4 regions of the Nocardioides coralli genome follow, and region 1 is predicted to be linked to each of the others. Evidence: predicted binding sites of a transcription regulator. Region 1 holds the regulator's gene; each other region holds the start of a gene.
The links. Region 1 encodes LexA, which represses DNA repair genes until DNA is damaged. Its sites were predicted from a motif close to TCGAACANNTGTTCGA; they were not measured.
Positions count from the first base shown of each region.

Region 2: recA (recombinase RecA) is a predicted target of LexA. The motif match lies at 1,504-1,519, and genes of this name have one in related genera.
Region 3: K6T13_RS14615 (alpha-ketoglutarate-dependent dioxygenase AlkB) is a predicted target of LexA. The motif match lies at 1,632-1,647, and genes of this name have one in related genera.
Region 4: K6T13_RS14105 (HNH endonuclease signature motif containing protein) is a predicted target of LexA. The motif match lies at 1,832-1,847, and genes of this name have one in related genera.

Region 1 is NZ_CP082273.1:586,966-591,169, forward strand. It holds gene K6T13_RS02950 (response regulator) at 1-404, opposite strand, end outside; gene K6T13_RS02955 (sensor histidine kinase) at 401-1,564, opposite strand; gene K6T13_RS02960 (hypothetical protein) at 1,725-2,174, shown strand; gene lexA (transcriptional repressor LexA) at 2,237-2,950, opposite strand; gene K6T13_RS02970 (response regulator) at 3,015-3,620, opposite strand; gene K6T13_RS02975 (sensor histidine kinase) at 3,617-4,204, opposite strand, start outside.
Region 2 is NZ_CP082273.1:1,472,643-1,476,846, forward strand. It holds gene K6T13_RS07170 (response regulator transcription factor) at 1-345, shown strand, start outside; gene K6T13_RS07175 (sensor histidine kinase) at 342-1,472, shown strand; gene recA (recombinase RecA) at 1,654-2,706, shown strand; gene K6T13_RS07185 (regulatory protein RecX) at 2,816-3,400, shown strand; gene K6T13_RS07190 (GNAT family N-acetyltransferase) at 3,411-4,121, shown strand; gene K6T13_RS07195 (PPK2 family polyphosphate kinase) at 4,144-4,204, shown strand, end outside.
Region 3 is NZ_CP082273.1:2,968,333-2,972,536, forward strand. It holds gene K6T13_RS14600 (copper homeostasis protein CutC) at 1-412, opposite strand, end outside; gene K6T13_RS14605 (hypothetical protein) at 474-842, shown strand; gene K6T13_RS14610 (GntR family transcriptional regulator) at 811-1,524, opposite strand; gene K6T13_RS14615 (alpha-ketoglutarate-dependent dioxygenase AlkB) at 1,668-2,279, shown strand; gene K6T13_RS17500 (SRPBCC family protein) at 2,290-3,147, opposite strand; gene K6T13_RS14625 (FAD binding domain-containing protein) at 3,147-4,001, opposite strand; gene K6T13_RS14630 (xanthine dehydrogenase family protein molybdopterin-binding subunit) at 3,998-4,204, opposite strand, start outside.
Region 4 is NZ_CP082273.1:2,884,832-2,889,035, reverse strand. It holds gene K6T13_RS14110 (ABC-F family ATP-binding cassette domain-containing protein) at 1-545, shown strand, start outside; gene K6T13_RS14105 (HNH endonuclease signature motif containing protein) at 556-1,818, opposite strand; gene K6T13_RS14100 (phosphoglycerate dehydrogenase) at 2,090-3,319, shown strand; gene K6T13_RS14095 (GNAT family N-acetyltransferase) at 3,316-3,786, shown strand; gene K6T13_RS14090 (AzlD domain-containing protein) at 3,778-4,101, opposite strand; gene K6T13_RS14085 (AzlC family ABC transporter permease) at 4,098-4,204, opposite strand, start outside.

The DNA of each region.
Region 1 (4,204 bases):
GTGACCGACGGCGCGAAGAGCGAGCCACCCTCGGCCACGACCCGGATCGCGGTCACGAGCCGCTCCTCGGGCGCGTCCTTGAGCAGGAAGCCGCTGGCACCGGCCCGCAGCGCGTCGTACACCACTTCGTCGAGGTCGAAGGTCGTCAGCACCAGGACCCGGGGCGGGTCGGGGAGCGCGGTGACGGCGCGGGTCGCCTCGATGCCGTCGACGCCGGGCATCCGGACGTCCATGAGGACGACGTCGGGGGCGAGCTCGGCACAGGCGTCGATCGCGGCCCGACCGTCGGCGGCCTCGCCGACCACCTCGAGGTCGGGCTCGGTGCCGAGGATCATCCGCAGGCCGGTGCGCACCAGCGGCTGGTCGTCGGCCAGCAGCACCCGGATCGTCGCGGGGTCGGTCACGTGAGCTCCAGTGCGTAGGGCAGGCGGGCCCGGATCCGGTACCCGCCGTCGGGTCCGGGCCCGGCCTCGACGGCGCCCCCGACCACCGAGACGCGCTCGCGGATCCCGATCAGGCCGTGGCCGCCGCGGGGGGCCCCGAGCGGGCCGGGGATGCCGTCGTCGGACACGGTGACGACCAGCTCGTCCGCGGAGTAGTCGAGCCGCACGGTGGCCCGCGCGTCGGCGGCGTGCTTGAGCACGTTGGTCAGCGCCTCCTGGACGATCCGGTAGGCCGAGAGGTCGACGCCGGGCGGCAGGTCGCGCCGGGTGCCGGTGACCTCGACGTCGACGGGTACGCCGCTGTCGCGGACGTGGTCGACGAGCCGGTCGAGGTGGGCCAGCGAGGGCTGCGGCGCCCGGTCGCCGTCGGCGGTGTGCAAGCCGTCGGGCTCGGTGTCGCGGAGGACGGCGAGCAGTCGGCGCATGTCGCCCAGCGCGGCGGCGTTGGTCTGCTCGATCGCGTCCAGGGCCCGGCGTACCGCTTCGGGGTCGGCGTCCATCGCCCGGCGTGCGCCGCGGGCCTGGAGCACGGTGACCGAGATGGCGTGGGCGACCACGTCGTGGAGCTCGCGGGCGATCCGCGCCCGCTCCTCGGCGACCGCCTGCTCCTGCTCCCGGCGGAGCGCCTCGTTCTCCGCGTTGAGCTGGGCCTCACGGTCCTGCCGCAGTCGCAGCGTGAAGCCGGCCGCCCACGGTGCCCCCACGAAGCCGAGCAGGAACGCGATGTCGCCGAGGTCGGTCTGCTGCCACCCACCCTCGCTCTGCACGAACCTCGCCATCACGACCAGCAGCGCCACGCCGCCGAGCCAGGCCTCGACCCCGCGGGCGTGCCGACCCAGTGAGTAGAGGGAGACGAAGAAGGCGATCACCAGGGCGGAGGAGTCGTTGTCGAAGCCCGGCTGCGCGACCGTCAGCAGGTTCAGACCCAGCATCACGAGCACGAACGACGCCAGCGGGCTGCGGCGGCGCAGGGCCAGCGGCAGCGTCATGACCAGCGCCCACAGCACGGCGGTGGCCAGGCCGGCCTCGACCCAGGCGACCACCTCCGCGACGGCGATCATCGCCAGGACCACGGCGAGGACGGCGTCGCCGTACCTCTCGCGGGCGGAGCGCAGGTCCATGACGCCACGGTAGGGCCAGCCGGGCCACCCGGGAGTCACTCCCGAGGATGACCTGCGGGTCACCCGGGCCGTGCCCGACAACCACTCCGCAGCGTGACGACCCGCTAGTGCCCGACGCCGAAGACTGCTGTGCAACCAGCTCCGGACGAGAGGACCCACCATGACCACCCTGACCCGCACCCCGAGCACCACCATCACGACCGGCACCGTCGCCGGAATCGGCGCCGCCACCTGTGCCGTCGCGCTCACCCTGACCACGCTCTTCGCCCACGACTGGGCCGAGGTCGCGACCGTCGCGCCTGTCATCGTCGTCGCCGGCGCGATCGTCTACGGCCTGGTCGTGCCGCGGGCGCTGCGACGGGACAGCCAGGGAGGAGCGGCGCTGGTGCTGGCCGTGCTCGCCGCGCTCGTGGTCGTTCCGGCGTTCTGGAGCGGCTTGCCGCTCGTGCTCGGTGTCGCGGCCATGGTGCTCGGGAACGCCGGCCGACGTTCCCGGGAGGGCGCGGGCACGGCGATCGCCGGGTTGGTGCTGAGCACGCTCGCGGTCCTCTTCTACGGCTGGATCTACGTCAGCGAGGGCCTGCAGGGGATGGCCGGGCTGCCCGGCTGAGAGACGCAGCGACGCCCGGTCCGACCATGGGGGAGCCGGACCGGGCGTCGAGGTGCGCTGCGTCAGACCCGGCGGAGCACCGCCGTGACCTTGCCGAGGATCGTGGCGTGGGTGCCGTCGATCGGCTCGTAGGCCTCGTTGTGGGGGAGCAGCCAGACCTGGCCGCCCTTCTTCTGGAACGTCTTGACGGTGGCCTCGCCGTCGATCATCGCGGCCACGATGTCGCCGTTGTCGGCGGTGGGCTGCTGACGGATCACGACGTAGTCGCCGTGGCAGATCGCGGCGTCGACCATCGAGTCACCGGAGACCTCGAGCAGGAACAGCTGGCCCTCGCCGACGAGCTGCTTGGGCAGCGGGAAGACGTCCTCGACGCGCTCCTCGGCCAGGATCGGGCCACCGGCCGCGATCCGGCCGACCACCGGCACGTTGGTGGCGGTCGGGGCGGCGTCGCCGATGCCGGTCTCGTCAACCGAGCTCTCCTCGAAGCCGCCGAGGCTGCGCCGGGCGGCCATCACCTCGGGCAGGAACACCTCGAGCGCGCGCGGCCGCTTGGGGTCGCGGCGGATGAAGCCCTTCTCCTCCAGCGTCTTGAGCTGGTGGGCGACGCTGCTGGAGCTGGTCAGCCCCACGGCCTCACCGATCTCGCGCATGCTGGGCGGGTAGCCCCGCTTCTCGATCGAGTCCTTGATGGTGGCCAGCACCTTCTGCTGCCGGGGGGTGAGCCCGGTGGCGTCGGGCGGGCCGTCGGGCAGCTCCGAGACCTTCTTCTGCGGCATGAGGGCAGCGTGCCACGCCGCCGCCCGGACTTCAAACACCTGTTCGAACGGCGTGTCGGCTCGGTCACTCCAGCCCGCGGGCGCGGAACGCCGCCTGCGTCCGGTCGCGCACCTGCAGCTTGCCGAGCACCGCCGACACGTGGTTCTGGACCGTCTTGAGGCTGACCCCGAGCTCGCGGGCGATCTCGCCGTTGCCGAGCCCGCGGCCGAGCAGGGCGAGCACCTCCGACTCGCGGGGCGTGAGGGTCTCGGCGAGGCCACCGCCGGTGGCCAACCGGGTGGCGACGCCGGGCCCGAGCACCGCGCCGCCGGCGGCCACGGTGCGGATCGCGGCCAGCACCTCGTCCTGACCGGCTTCCTTGCGCAGGTAGCCGCGGGCGCCGACCCGGAGCGCCGCGACCACGCTGGCGTCGTCGGCGACCATCGTCAGCACGAGCACCGCACACTCCGGCGCGGCCTCGCCGATGCGACGGGTCGCCTCCAGCCCCGGCGTACCCGGCAGGTTGAGGTCCATCAGCACCACGTCGGGCCGGAGCGCGACCGCCTGCGCGACGGCGGCGTCGCCGTCGGCCGCCTCGCCGACGACCTCGACGTCCGGCACGGTGGCGAGCAGGCCGGCGAGCCCGCTGCGGAACAGCGGGTGGTCGTCGACGACGAGGACCCCGATCACGGGCCCACCGCCTCGTGGACCGGGAAGCGGGCGACCACGGTCGTCCCGGCGGTGTCGCTGGTCACCTGCACGCTGCCTCCGATCTCCTGCGCCCGCTCGGCCATGCTGCCCAGCCCGACACCCCGGCCGGGCGCCGCCCCGCCGTGCCCGTCGTCGGCGACGGTGAGGACGAGCTCGGCCGCCTCGACGCACACGCGCACCCGGCAGTGCTCCGCGTGGGCGTGGCGGACCACGTTGGTGAGCGCCTCCTGGGCGACGCGGTACGCCGCGACCTCGACCGCGGCCGGCAGGGCGGGTCGGTCCTCGGGCAGCTCGAGCGCCAGGTCGAGCCCCGCGCCACCGGTGAGCTCGCGGCCCAGCTCCGCGATCGCCCCGGACAGTCCCAGGTCGTCGACCGCCGGCGGCCGGAGGCCCTCGACCACCCGGCGTACCTCCGCGACGGTGTGGCCCAGGCCCTCGCGCAGCAGCTGGAGCTGGGTGTCGGGCGATTGCCCGGCGGCGAGCAGGTTCGCGGCCGCGTCGACGTGCAGCCCGAGCCCGGCGAGGGAGGGGCCCAGCCCGTCGTGGAGGTCGCGGCGCAGCCG
Region 2 (4,204 bases), 890 kb from region 1:
TCGGTGCTGCGCCGCTCCGGCGAGCGCACGGAGGCGGTCCCCGAACGCCTCGTCGACGGCGACCTCGTCGTCGACACCGCGCGGCACGAGGTAACCCTGGCGGGCGAGCAGCTCGCGCTGACGGGCCGGGAGTTCGACCTGCTCCGCTTCCTGGTCGCCAACGCGGGCCGGGTCTTCACGCGGGAGCAGCTGCTGGCGGAGGTGTGGGGGTGGTCCTTCGGCGACCAGTCCACCGTCACCGTCCACGTCCGGCGGCTCCGGGAGAAGGTGGAGCCCGACCCGACCCGACCCTCGCGGCTGCTGACCGTGTGGGGCGTGGGCTACCGGTGGGAGGCGGCGGCATGAGCGAGCTCGTGCAGATCGCGCTGGTGGCCGGTGCCTGGGCCGGTGGTGTCGGGCTGGCCGGCCTGGTGCTGGCCTGGGTGCTGCGGCGCGGGTCGCTCCGCTGGCAGACCGCAGCCGTCGCCCTGGTGGCCGTGGCCGCCGTGGTGGCGGGGATGCTCGGCACGGCACGGGCGATGTTCATCTCCGAGCACGACCTCGGCGTGGTGCTCGTGGTGGGGCTCGTCGCCGGGGTGGTCGCGCTGCTGGTCGCCATGGCCGTCGGCGGAGCCTTCGCGCGGTGGTCCTCCCGGCTGCAGGAGCAGGCCCGCCTCGTCGGGCACGAGTCCGGCGTACCACCCGGGGCCGGGGGGCCGGCCGAGCTGCGCGAGCTGGCCGACGAGCTGGCCCGCACCAGCGCCCGGCTCGCCGAGTCGCGCACCCGCGAGCAGCGGCTGGAGGCCGCCCGGCGCGACCTGGTGTCGTGGGTCTCCCACGACCTGCGCACGCCGCTCGCGGGGATGCGGGCGATGACCGAGGCGCTCGAGGACGGGCTCGCCGAGGACCCGGCGCGCTACCACCGGCAGATCCGCACCGAGGTCGACCGCATGGTGCGCATGGTCGACGACCTCTTCGAGGTCTCCCGGCTGCACGCCGGGGTGATGCTCCTCTCGCCCGAGCCGTTGGTGCTCGGTGACGTCGTGAGCGACGCGATCGCCGCCGCCGACCCCGTCGCGCGCGAGCACGGGGTCCGCCTCGGCGGCACCGTCGCCGACGGTCTCCGGGTCACGGCGGATCCCGACGGGATGTCACGGATCGTGGCCAACCTCGTCATGAACGCGATCCGCCACACCCCGGCCGACGGCGTGGTCGAGATCCGGGGCGGGGCGGTCGACGGCGGGGTGGAGCTGACGGTGACCGACGGCTGTGGCGGGCTGCCCGAGGAGGTGCGTGACCGGGTCTTCGACGTGGCGTGGCAGGGCGAGTCGGCCCGCACCCCGGCGGCGCGGCCGGAGGAGTTCGGCGCGGGCGCGGGGCTCGGGCTGGCCATCGTCAAGGGTCTGGTGGAGGCCCACCGCGGCCGGGTGGAGGTCGAGAACCGGCCACCGGGCTGCCGCTTCCGCGTGGTGCTGCCGGCGGCGCCGGGCTGAGCGGCGACACGCCGCGCCGCCCTGCCGGTGGTCGAACGTCTGTTCGGCTAGCGTGCTGTCCACAGGTACGACGCAGGCGGAGCTGTCCACAGGCTTCGGCGTCCTTGATCAGGGGATGTCGGTGGCCCGCCCTAGCGTCGACGGTGTACCTGGCACGCGACGACCACGAAAGGACCGGCACATGGCTGGTGGAGACCGCGAGAAGGCGCTCGACGTAGCGCTCGCAAGCATCGAGAAGCAGTTCGGCAAGGGGTCGGTGATGCGCCTCGGCGACGAGACCCGCGCACCCCTGGAGGTCATCCCCACCGGGTCGATCGCGCTCGACGTGGCGCTGGGCCTCGGCGGCCTGCCCCGCGGCCGGGTGGTCGAGATCTACGGCCCCGAGTCCTCCGGAAAGACCACGGTCGCCCTGCACGCGGTGGCCAACGCCCAGCGCGCCGGCGGCATCGTCGCGTTCATCGACGCCGAGCACGCACTCGACCCGGAGTACGCCAAGAACCTCGGCGTCGACACCGACGCCCTGCTGGTCAGCCAGCCCGACTCCGGGGAGCAGGCGCTCGAGATCGCCGACATGCTGGTCCGGTCCGGGGCGCTCGACCTCATCGTCATCGACTCGGTGGCAGCCCTGGTGCCCCGGGCGGAGATCGAGGGCGAGATGGGCGACAGCCACGTCGGCCTGCAGGCCCGGCTGATGAGCCAGGCGCTGCGGAAGATGACCGGCGCCCTCAACGCGTCCGGCACCACCGCGATCTTCATCAACCAGCTGCGCGAGAAGATCGGCGTGATGTTCGGCTCGCCCGAGACCACGACCGGCGGCCGGGCGCTGAAGTTCTACGCCTCGGTGCGCCTCGACGTCCGCCGGATCGAGACCCTCAAGGACGGCACCGACATGGTCGGCAACCGCACCCGGTGCAAGGTCGTCAAGAACAAGGTCGCCCCGCCGTTCAAGCAGGCGGAGTTCGACATCATGTACGGCAAGGGCATCTCTCGCGAGGGGGGCCTGATCGACGTGGGTGTCGAGGCGGGGCTGGTGCGCAAGGCGGGCGCCTGGTTCACCTACGAGGGCGACCAGCTCGGCCAGGGCAAGGAGAACGCCCGCACCTTCCTGCGCGACAACCCCGACCTCGCCAACGAGCTCGAGAAGCGGATCCTCGAGAAGCTCGGCGTCGGGCCGCAGGTCGACACCCCGTCCGACGACCTGTCCGACGAGCCGATCGGGATCAATGACTTCTGACCGCCCAGCGGGCCCCGAGGTACGAGGGGCCCGCGTGGGGGCGGTCAGGTCGAGCAAGCGCTTGCCCGAGCCTGCGAGGGCGAGAGCGCGTGTCGAGACCACCGAGCCCGTGCAGCAGAACGAGGAGCGCTGGCGCGGTGACGTCCGGCTCGGGGTCGAGGCGTGGGTCGGCAGCCAGCCGCCCCCCGAGGACCCCGAGGCGGCCGGCCCCGACGCCGACCCCGAGTCGGTGGCCCGGAAGATCCTGCTCGACCAGCTGACTGGCCGCGCACGCTCCCGACAGGAGCTGGCCGACAAGCTCGCCCAGCGCAACGTCCCGACCGAGATCGCGACCCGGCTGCTCGACCGCTTCGAGGAGGTCGGTCTGGTCGACGACGCCGCCTTCGCCCGGCAGTGGGTCGAGGGACGCCAGGCCGCCCGGGGCCTCGCGCCCCGGGCGCTGGCCCAGGAGCTGCGGCGCAAGGGAGTCGACGACGGAGTCGCGCGGGAGGCGATCGACCAGATCGACCGTGACGCCCAGGACGAGGCTGCGCGGGCCCTCGTGCGCAAGCGGTTGCGCAGCCTGGCCCGGTTCGACGAAGCGACGCGCACCCGCCGCCTGGTGGGGATGCTCGCCCGCAAGGGGTACGACGCGGGCCTCGCGCACGCCGTGGTCCGCGACGAGCTCGGAGCCGAGACGCCGCCGCTGGACTAGCCTGCGCGTCGTGGACGGCGCCGTGCACCTGACGATCCTCGACCGGGGTCATGAGCTCTCCGGGGTGGTGCGACCCGGTGAGTCCTGGGCGGCCGCGGCCCGGCGTACCTGCGCCAGCCTGCACGTAACCCCCGTGCCGATCGACCTGTCGGGGGAGGTGAAGCGCTTCGTCGTCGACCACGACCGGGTCGTGGCGCTGCGCGCGATGGGACGCGGTGACCTGCCCGACGTGGCGCGGTGGCGTGCCGCTGACCACGTCCGGCCCTGGTTCGACGCCGACGGTGAGCCGACGCTGGAGGCGGTCACCGAGCACTACGGCCCGCGCATCGACGGTGTCGAGCCCACCCGGATGTGGGTGGTCGAGGTCAACGGCCGCTCGGTGGGCTTCTGCCAGGACTACCGGCTGCGGGACCACCCGGACTACGCGGCCCTGAGTCCCGACCCCGACGCTGTCGGCGTCGACTACGTGATCGGGGAGGCTCACCTGGTCGGCCAAGGGATCGGCACGGTGATGCTGTGGACCTGGCTCCACCGGTCCCGCAAGCGCTACCCCGACGTGACCAGCTACTTCTCCGCCCCCGACCACCGCAACGGCGCCAGCCTGCGGGTGCTGGAGAAGGTGGGCTTCGTCCAGGGCACGTGGTTCGACCAGCCGCGCGCCGACGGGTCCACCGTCACCCTCGTCGGCTGCACCCTCGACGTCGCGAGCGTGGTCGGATGACGGCGTCCGCCATGATGGCCCCATGACGGACGTCCGCATCCTCGACGCGACCCGCGTGCCCCACGGCCCGGTCGACCTCGGCG
Region 3 (4,204 bases), 1.1 Mb from region 1:
GGGCCCAGGACCGGGTCGCGTCGAGCGTGAGGTCGAAGGCCTCGTGGAAGGTCCACGGCACCCCGGGCAACCGGTCGGCCAGCGCGGCACACAGCTCGGTGTCGACCTCGAGGTCGGCGTCGAGGAACCCGAAGGACACCCCGGCGGCACCGCACCCGAGGTAGTCCTCGGCGAGGCCGGCGAGCCGCGTGAGCTCACCGCCGGTGGTGGTCCAGGAGTCGTTGAGTCGCAGCAGGCAGAACACCGGCAGCTCGGTGTCGCGGCACACGGCGGAGGTGAGCTGCGGCTCGGGCGAGAGCGCCCCGGTGTCGGCGGGCTCGCCGACCAGGTGGAGCCGGTCGGCGCCGCCCTCGTCGGCCCCGGGCACGTCGCGCGGCGAGCGCACCTGGACCTCGAGCAGGGCCTTGCTCATGCCGCCACTGTAGGTCCGCGACGGCCGAGGGTGGTGTGGGCGCGCGGGGCACAATGGACGGATGGACCATCGGCTGTTCCTCGCGGTCAGGGCGCAGGTGCTCGCCGATCTGCACGCCAGGGGCCGCGCCTCGGTCGACCTGGTGTCCGCGCTCGAGGACGCCGTGGAGGCGCGTCGCTGGTGGGCCGAGCAGTGGCCCGAGGGCGAGGTGTACGTCGCCGGGCTGGTGGCGCAGGACGTGCAGGACGCAGCCGTCGACGCCGGTGAGCGGTGGCCGGTGTGCCGCAGCTGCGGTGAGGCCCCGGAGCACGCCCTCCACATCCACCCCGATCTCGGGGGCCCGGACCCGGTGTGGGTGTGCGAGGAGTCAGGGGTGCCGGTGGCCGGCTTGGGTCGGCTCAGCCCCGACCCAGGTGGACCCACCACGTGAACCGGTCGGCCCGGTAGACCGACCGGGACACCTCGACGATCTTGTCCTCCGCGAAGGCCCGCCGCGAGTGGCGCATGACCGCCGCGCCCGGGTCGATCTCCAGCAGCCCCGCCTCGTGCTCGGCGGCCAGGTCGGCGGAGATCGAGTCGTCGGACCACGTCGGTCGCAGCCCGCGCGCGTCGAGGGCCTCGTAGAGGCTGGTCGGCATCCCGGCCTGCAGGAAGCCCGGCAGGAGCACCTCGTTGAGGTAGGCGTCCTCCAGGCACATCGGCACGCCGTCCGCGCGCCGGAGGCGTCGCCAGTGGATCACCGGGTCGCCGGCGGTCAGGCCGAGCGCTCGAGCGACGCCGGGACCGGACTGCTCGCGTCGGGCCAGCAGCGTCTGCGACTCGGCGAGCAGGCCGCGCGCCACCATCTCCTCGGTGTAGCTGAGCAGGCGTCCGATCTCCGGTCGCGGCCGGGAGACGAAGGTGCCCCGGCCCGGGATGCGCTCGAGCAGCCCCTCGGCGACGAGGGCGTCGACGGCCTGCCGGACGGTCATCCGGGCGACGTGGAACTGGTGGACGAGCTCGCGCTCGGAGGGGGCGGGGGTGCCGGGTTCGGCGTCGCGGATGAGGCCGCGGACGTACTCGCGGACCTGGACGTGCTTCGGCACTCCGGACCCCACCAGCAGACCCTCCATTGCTCAAGGCTACGACGAACCGCCCCGCCCCGTCCCGCGTTCGGGGAGACGCACCGTTACCACGTGCTCGGTCGCACGACGCCGCGACGCGCCGACATGTCTCGGATCCGAACACGTGTTCGATCCCGTGCTAGCGTCGGCCCATGCAGTTCCAGAGCACCCTCTTCGACGCCGGGTCCGACCTGCCGCCGTCGCTGGCGCCCGAGCGGACCGACCTCGGGGCGGGTGCCTGGCTCGACGTCCAGCGGACGTGGCTGCCGGAGGCCGACGAGGTCTTCGCGACGCTGGTCCGCGACGTCCCGTGGCGGGCCGAGCAGCGCCAGATGTACGACCGGCTCGTCGACATCCCGCGGCTGACCTACACCTACATGATCGGCGAGGAGCTCCCCCATCCCGCGTTGTCCGCGGCTCGTGAGGCGCTGAGCGAGCACTACCTGCCCGAGCTGGGTGAGCCGTTCCGGACGGCGGGCTGCTGCTACTACCGCGACGGCCGCGACAGCGTCGCGTGGCACGGCGACACGCTCGGCCGGGGCAGCACCCACGACACCATGGTGGCGATCGTCTCCGTCGGCGACCCTCGCCGGCTCGCGCTGCGACCGCGCGGTGGTGGCGACTCCCTCGCCGTCGAGATGGGCCACGGCGACCTGGTCGTGATGGGTGGCTCCTGCCAGCGGACGTGGGAGCACGCCGTGCCCAAGGTCGCCCAGGCCGGGCCGAGGTTGTCGGTCCAGTTCCGGCCGTTCAACGTGTTCTGAGCCGACCGACCTAGAGGATCAACCAGACGACCACCGCGACGATCACCACCACCGCCAGGGCCTGCTTCCAGTACGCCCGGGCAAGCACGGGCAGCACGGTGCGCCCGAGGTCCAGTGCTTCCTCGTTGCGCGGCGCCGAGGACGGCCGCTCGGGCCGGGCACCAGGTGCTCCCCGGGGGGGTCCACCAGGCTGTCCACCCCCCGGCGCCCCACTGGTGGCCTGCCCCGCCGGCGCGGGCGGCGGAGCAGCCGGGTCGGGGACCGCGCCGCCACGGGGGCCCTGGTCCCCGGACGACGTCGGCGCCTCGGGGTCCGGCGGCGCGACCGGCCCAGTCGCCTGACCGGTCGCCTGACCGGTCGCCTGACCGGTCGCGTCCCCCGGAGGAGGTGCAGGGTCCTCCTCCGGGGGACGGCCCGCGGGCGCGGCGAGCTGCTGCTCGAGGCACGCCACGAACTGCCCGAGCAGCTTGTCGGAGACGTCCTTGACGACGTTTGCGCGACCGAACTGGGCCGCCTTGCCGGTGATGGTGAGGTCGGTGTCGACCGACACCTCGGTGGTCCCGGCTTCGACCTCCCTCATCGTCGCGGTGACCATCGCGCCGGCCGTGCCGTTGCCGCGCTTGTCCTTGCCGCGCGCGTCGATCACCATCCGGCGCGCGGCCTCGTCCTTCTCGACGAAGGTGCCGGTCCCGTTGTAGACCAGCGCGATCGGACCGAGCTTGACCTTCACGGTGCCCGCGAACGACTCCGCGTCGGCCTCGGTCACCACCGCCCCGGGGAAGCACCCGGCCACGCCCTCGATGTCGGTGAAGTGGGCCCAGGTCTCCTCGAGGTCCGCGGGGACGGTGAACCGGTGCTGGAGCTCCATCAGCGCCCCGCCGCTGCCAGCACCGCCCGCCGCGTCAGCACGGTCGCGAGGTGGCGCCGGTAGTCGGCGTCGCCGTTGAGGTCCGCCGGCGGGTCGGTGCCCTCGGCCGCCCGCTCCGCCGCCGCGCGTACGCCGTCCTCGGTGGCCGCGACGCCGGCCAGTGCGTCCTCGACGGCCGTGGCGCGCACCGGGGTCGACCCCATGTTGGTGAGCCCCACGCGCGCCTCCGCGATGGTGTCGCCGTCGGTCCGCACGGTCGCAGCGACCGCCACGATCGGCCACTGGTGCTTGACCCGGACGAACTTCTCGTAGCGCGCGCCCCAGCCGGTGTGCTTGGGGATCCGCACCTCGGTGAGGATCTCGTCGTCACCGATGGCGGTCTCGAAGAGGTCGACGAAGAACTCCGCCGCCGGCACGGTCCGCGTGCCACCGCTGCCGGCGATGACGAACTCCGCCCCGAGCGCGAGCGCGGGAGCGCCGAGGTCGCCTGCCGGGTCGGCATGGGCGAGGGCGCCCCCGAAGGTCCCCCGGTGGCGGATCTGGTCGTCGGCGAGCTCGTCGGTGGCCAGCGCGATGACGGTCGCGTGCTCCCGCACCAGGTCGTTGGTGCGCACGTCGTGATGGGTGGTCATCGCACCGATCACCAGGGCGTCGCCGTCCTCACGGATCCCGCGTAGCGTGTCGATCCGGCCGAGGTCGATCACCACCTCCGGCGCGTTGAGCCGCATCCGCAGCACCGGCAGCAGGCTCTGGCCGCCCGCGATGATCTTGGCGTCGTCACCGTGCTCGGACAGGGCGGCGAGCGCGTCCTCCACCGAGGTGGGTGCCACGTAGTCGAACGGGGCGGGGATCATGCTCCGGCTCCTTCCGTGCTGTCGCGGCCCGGTTCGGCGTCGTCGAAGTGGGGCATCGCCGCGCCCTCCGTCGAGCCGCCCGCTCCGTCGGCATGGATCGCGCGCCACACGCGCTCGGGCGTGCAGGGCATCTGGACGTCGGTCACCCCCAGGTGCCGCACGGCGTCGACGACCGCGTTGACGACCGCCGGCGTGGAGGCGAT
Region 4 (4,204 bases), 1.2 Mb from region 1:
GCGGCACCGACCCCGACGTGGAGCACCAGCCGGTCGGCGACGTACCGGTGGCGCCGGTGAACCACACCGGCCGCGCGAAGCTGGGGGCTCGGGTGCGGCCGGGCTGGTTCGTGCAGACCCACGAGCATCCCGAGCTGATGGGTCGCACCCTGCTCGAGATCCTGCACCGGGGCGACGACCACCGCGACGGGATGGGGCGCGAGCAGGCGGCGCGGGTGCTCGACCGCTACGAGCTCGCGCACGCGGGGGAGCAGCGGTTCGAGTCGCTCTCCGGTGGTCAGCAGGCACGGTTCCAGATCCTGCTGCTCGAGCTGTCGGGCGCGACGCTGCTCCTGCTCGACGAGCCCACCGACAACCTCGACGTCCAGAGCGCCGAGGCGCTGGAGGAGGGGCTCGAGGCGTTCGAGGGAACGGTGCTCGCGGTCACCCACGACCGCTGGTTCGCGCGCGGCTTCGACCGTTTCCTGGTGTACGGCGCCGACGGCTCGGTCTATGAGTCCGACGGTCCGGTGTGGGACGAGGGCCGGGTCGCCCGCGTGCGGTGACCTACGTGCCTCACGTCCGCCGACTGAACCTGATCGACCCGTCGGGTAGTCGCCGGTGGAGGTAGCCACTGTCGTGGACGCGGCGGTGGTGGAACCCGCAGAGAGGCACCAGGTCCTCGAGGTCGGTACGACCGCCGCGGGACCAGGGCTGCCAGTGGTGGAGCTCGGCCCAGGCGTACGGGACGTCGCACCCGTCGGCGGCGCAGCTGGTGTGCCGGAGGGCGCCGGCGGTGCGTTGTGCCTCGGAGAAGAGACGCTTGCCGCGCCCGAGGTCCAGCAGCTGCGACGCGCCGTCGAGGACGGCGGGGACCAGACCAGCGTTGCAGGCCAGGCGACGGGCCTCTGCGGCGGAGACGAGGTCGTCGGTGTCGAGGCCGCCAGCCTTGAGCTGGCCGCGCAGGGTGTCCAGGTCGAGCTTGACGATGACGGTGGCCGCCACCTTGCTGGCGAGCCGGTCGGTGGGGAGGTGCTCCAGCAGGGTGGTCAGGGCGAGCCCTCGCTCGTGCGCGGGATCCCGGTCAAGACGCTGGTCGCCCGCTTGGGCCTCGGTGGCGCCCAGGCGGCCGCGGCGCGGTGCAGTCATGGCGTCGACGACCTTGCGCAGCACCGTGGCAGCAAGGGTCGGGACCCGGAAGTGGCCCGACGTGGTCCCGTCACCGTTGTCGTGGAGGGTGAGTCTGGTCCGGGACAGCGCCAGGGCCTCCTCGTCGCGCAGGATGCCGTCCTCGTTCGCGTCGACCACGGAGGTGTCGCGCTCCACGGCCTCGAGCGCGCGGCGGGCGACCCGCCGCAGCTGCCGCGGGTCGAGGACCCGGGCCTTGTCCACCAGGCGCTGCTCGACGGCTCGGCGCTGGTCGGGGGTGAGCGACGGGGGCAGCTGCCGTGTGGCACCGGCGATGACCGCTGCGTGCGCAGCCGACACCTCGCCGGCTCCGAGGGCCGAGGCGGTGGTGGGCAGGGAAGCGTCGAGGTCGAGGGCGAGTCGGGCGTCACGTGCGGCCTGCGCCCCGTCGCTGCGGGTCTGCTGGGCCACCCAGGCTCCGGTGGACCGGGCGCCTGTCAGCCGCGGCACGTGGTGCCGCTCGGCGGCGGCGACGAGCTTGAGCTCCAGGGCCTGCAGTCTCGACCGGGCCCGCGAGAGCTCGGCGATCACGCCGGCGAAGTCGCTGGGACCGAGCAGGTCCGCGGCGACACCGTCCAGCAGCTCGTGGACAGCAACCACCATCGCACCCGGATGACCGGGTTCGGGGTGAAGGTTCAGGGCTGCTGACATGGTCCCAATCTATTCGAGCACGTGTTCGAAGCCAGGGTCCCGAACCGGACCTGGGGACAATCGCGCGGATCCCCACTCTGTGAACCACTGGTGGCGGGGTCACGGGCCCGGCGACCGCGGCGAGGAAGGTGCTGCGGACGGCCTGTCATGCGCGACGGGCCCCACGGCCCTGAGGCGGCGGCGTGACGGCCGTGGCGACACTGTCCGTCCACGCGCTAGCGTGACGGCACACCCGCCGGCACCGGCGGCGAGCTCGTCCCAGGAGGTGGCGATGCGGCTGCTCCTCGCCGACCGGCTTCCGCAGCAGACGCTCGTCGACCTCGAGGCCCGCGGCCACGAGTGCGTGATGGAGCCGGGGCTCTCCGCCGACGACCTCCCCGGGAGGATCGCCGGGTTCGACGTGCTCGTGGTGCGCTCGACCAAGGTGGGAAGGGCCGTCTTCGAGGCGGCCGACCGACTGGCGCTGGTGATCCGGGCCGGGGCCGGCACCAACACGATCGACACCGATGCCGCCGCTCAGCACGGCGTCCTCGTCTCCAACGTCCCGGGCCGCAACGCTGCGGCCGTGGCCGAGCTGACGATGGGGCTGCTGCTCGCGATCGACCGGAGGATCGCGGACAACGTGGCCGACCTGCGCAACGGACAGTGGGACAAGCAGCGCTACAGCAAGGCGGACGGCCTGCTGGGCTCGACGATGGGCGTCATCGGCCTCGGCTCCATCGGCCTCGCGGTGGCCGAGCGCGCGTCGGCGTTCGGCATCCACGTCCAGGCGCTCGCGAAGGACGGGCGACCTCCCCACGTCGCCGCGCGAGCCGAGGAGCTCGGGGTCACGATGTGCGACTCGGTGCCGCAGCTGCTGGCGTCGTCCGACATCGTCACGCTCCACGTGCCCGCCTCCGAGAGCACCCGCCACCTCGTCGACGCCGACTTCCTCGGCCGGATGAGGAAGGGGGCGATCCTGCTCAACACCTCGCGGGGTGACGTGGTCGACGAGACCGCCCTGCTCGCCGCGCTGGACGCCGGCGACGTCCGCGCAGGCCTCGACGTGTTCGCCGACGAGCCCGGCTTCGGCGCGGGCGAGTGGGACTCACCCCTCGGTCGACACCCTGCGGTGGTCGCCACGCACCACATCGGCGCGTCCACGGACCAGGCGCAGCGCGCCATCGCCGCCGGGGTCACCGACATCGTCGACGCGTTCGTCGCAGGGGAGGTGCGCCACTGCGTGAACCTCGACCCGGGCCGGCTGGGGTCCATGACCCTGACGGTCCGCCACCGGGACCGCGTCGGCGTGCTCGCCCAGGTGCTCGAGCTGTTGCGCGCCGAGGGACTCAACGTCGAGCACATGGAGAACCGGGTCTTCCGCGGCGGTGAGGCGGCGGTCGCCGCCATCGACGTGGCGGGCGAGACGTCCGAGAAGCTCCTGGCCACGCTGCGGGAGGTGCCCGACGTGCTCGGCGTGTCCCAGGCCGAGCTCGGGACGAACGGCGGGCGCCGCCCGTGACCGTGCAGCCCTTCGTGCCGGCCGGCTTCGAGCCGCCCACCACGCTGGCCACCGAGCAGTTCCGCCTCGAGCCGCTGGGACCGCTGCACAACGAGCGGGACCACGCCGCCTGGACGTCGAGCATCGAGCACATCCGTGCCACTCCCGGCTACCCCGACGGCACGTGGCCGCCGCTGGGTGGCATGACGCTGAAGGAGAACCTCCGCGACCTCCGCCGCCACGCCGACGACTTCGCGCAGCGCGTCGGCTTCACCTTCACCGTCCTCGATGTGGGCGGCGACGACGTCATCGGCTGTGTCTACCTCTACCCCTCGGCCTCCGAGGAGTGCGACGTCACGGTGCAGTCCTGGGTGCGGGCCGACAGGGCCACGCTCGACGAGCCGCTCGCCGACGCCGTCGCCCGCTGGCTCGCCGATGCCTGGCCATGGCAGCGGGTGGACCGCTGCGGCCGGTCGACCTCAGCCTGACAGCGCGCGCACCCCGGCCGTCACCAGGACGGCGGCGAGGCTGGCCAGCAGCAGCGGCACCCGGCACAGCAGGAGCAGCGCCGCCACCGCGACACCGACTGTCTGCGCCCCGACGGCCCACTGCTGTCCGTCGGCCAGCACCGAGGTCACCACCAGCGCCGACAGCAGCGCCGGCGCGGTCACGGCGATGACGCCGCTGGCCCACCGCGGCAGTGCGCGACCCCCGACGATCGCCGGCCCCAGGGCCTTGGTGGTCGCAGCCATGACGGTCAACGCGGCGATCAGCAGCCACCCCTGGACTCCAGTGAGGTTCATGCGGCCACCTCCGGGTCGGGCGCGGGATCCAGGCGGCCCAGGCCCACGAGGGCGGCGGCGCTGGCGGCCAGCACCGGCACCCCGGCAGGGGTGAGCGGCACGA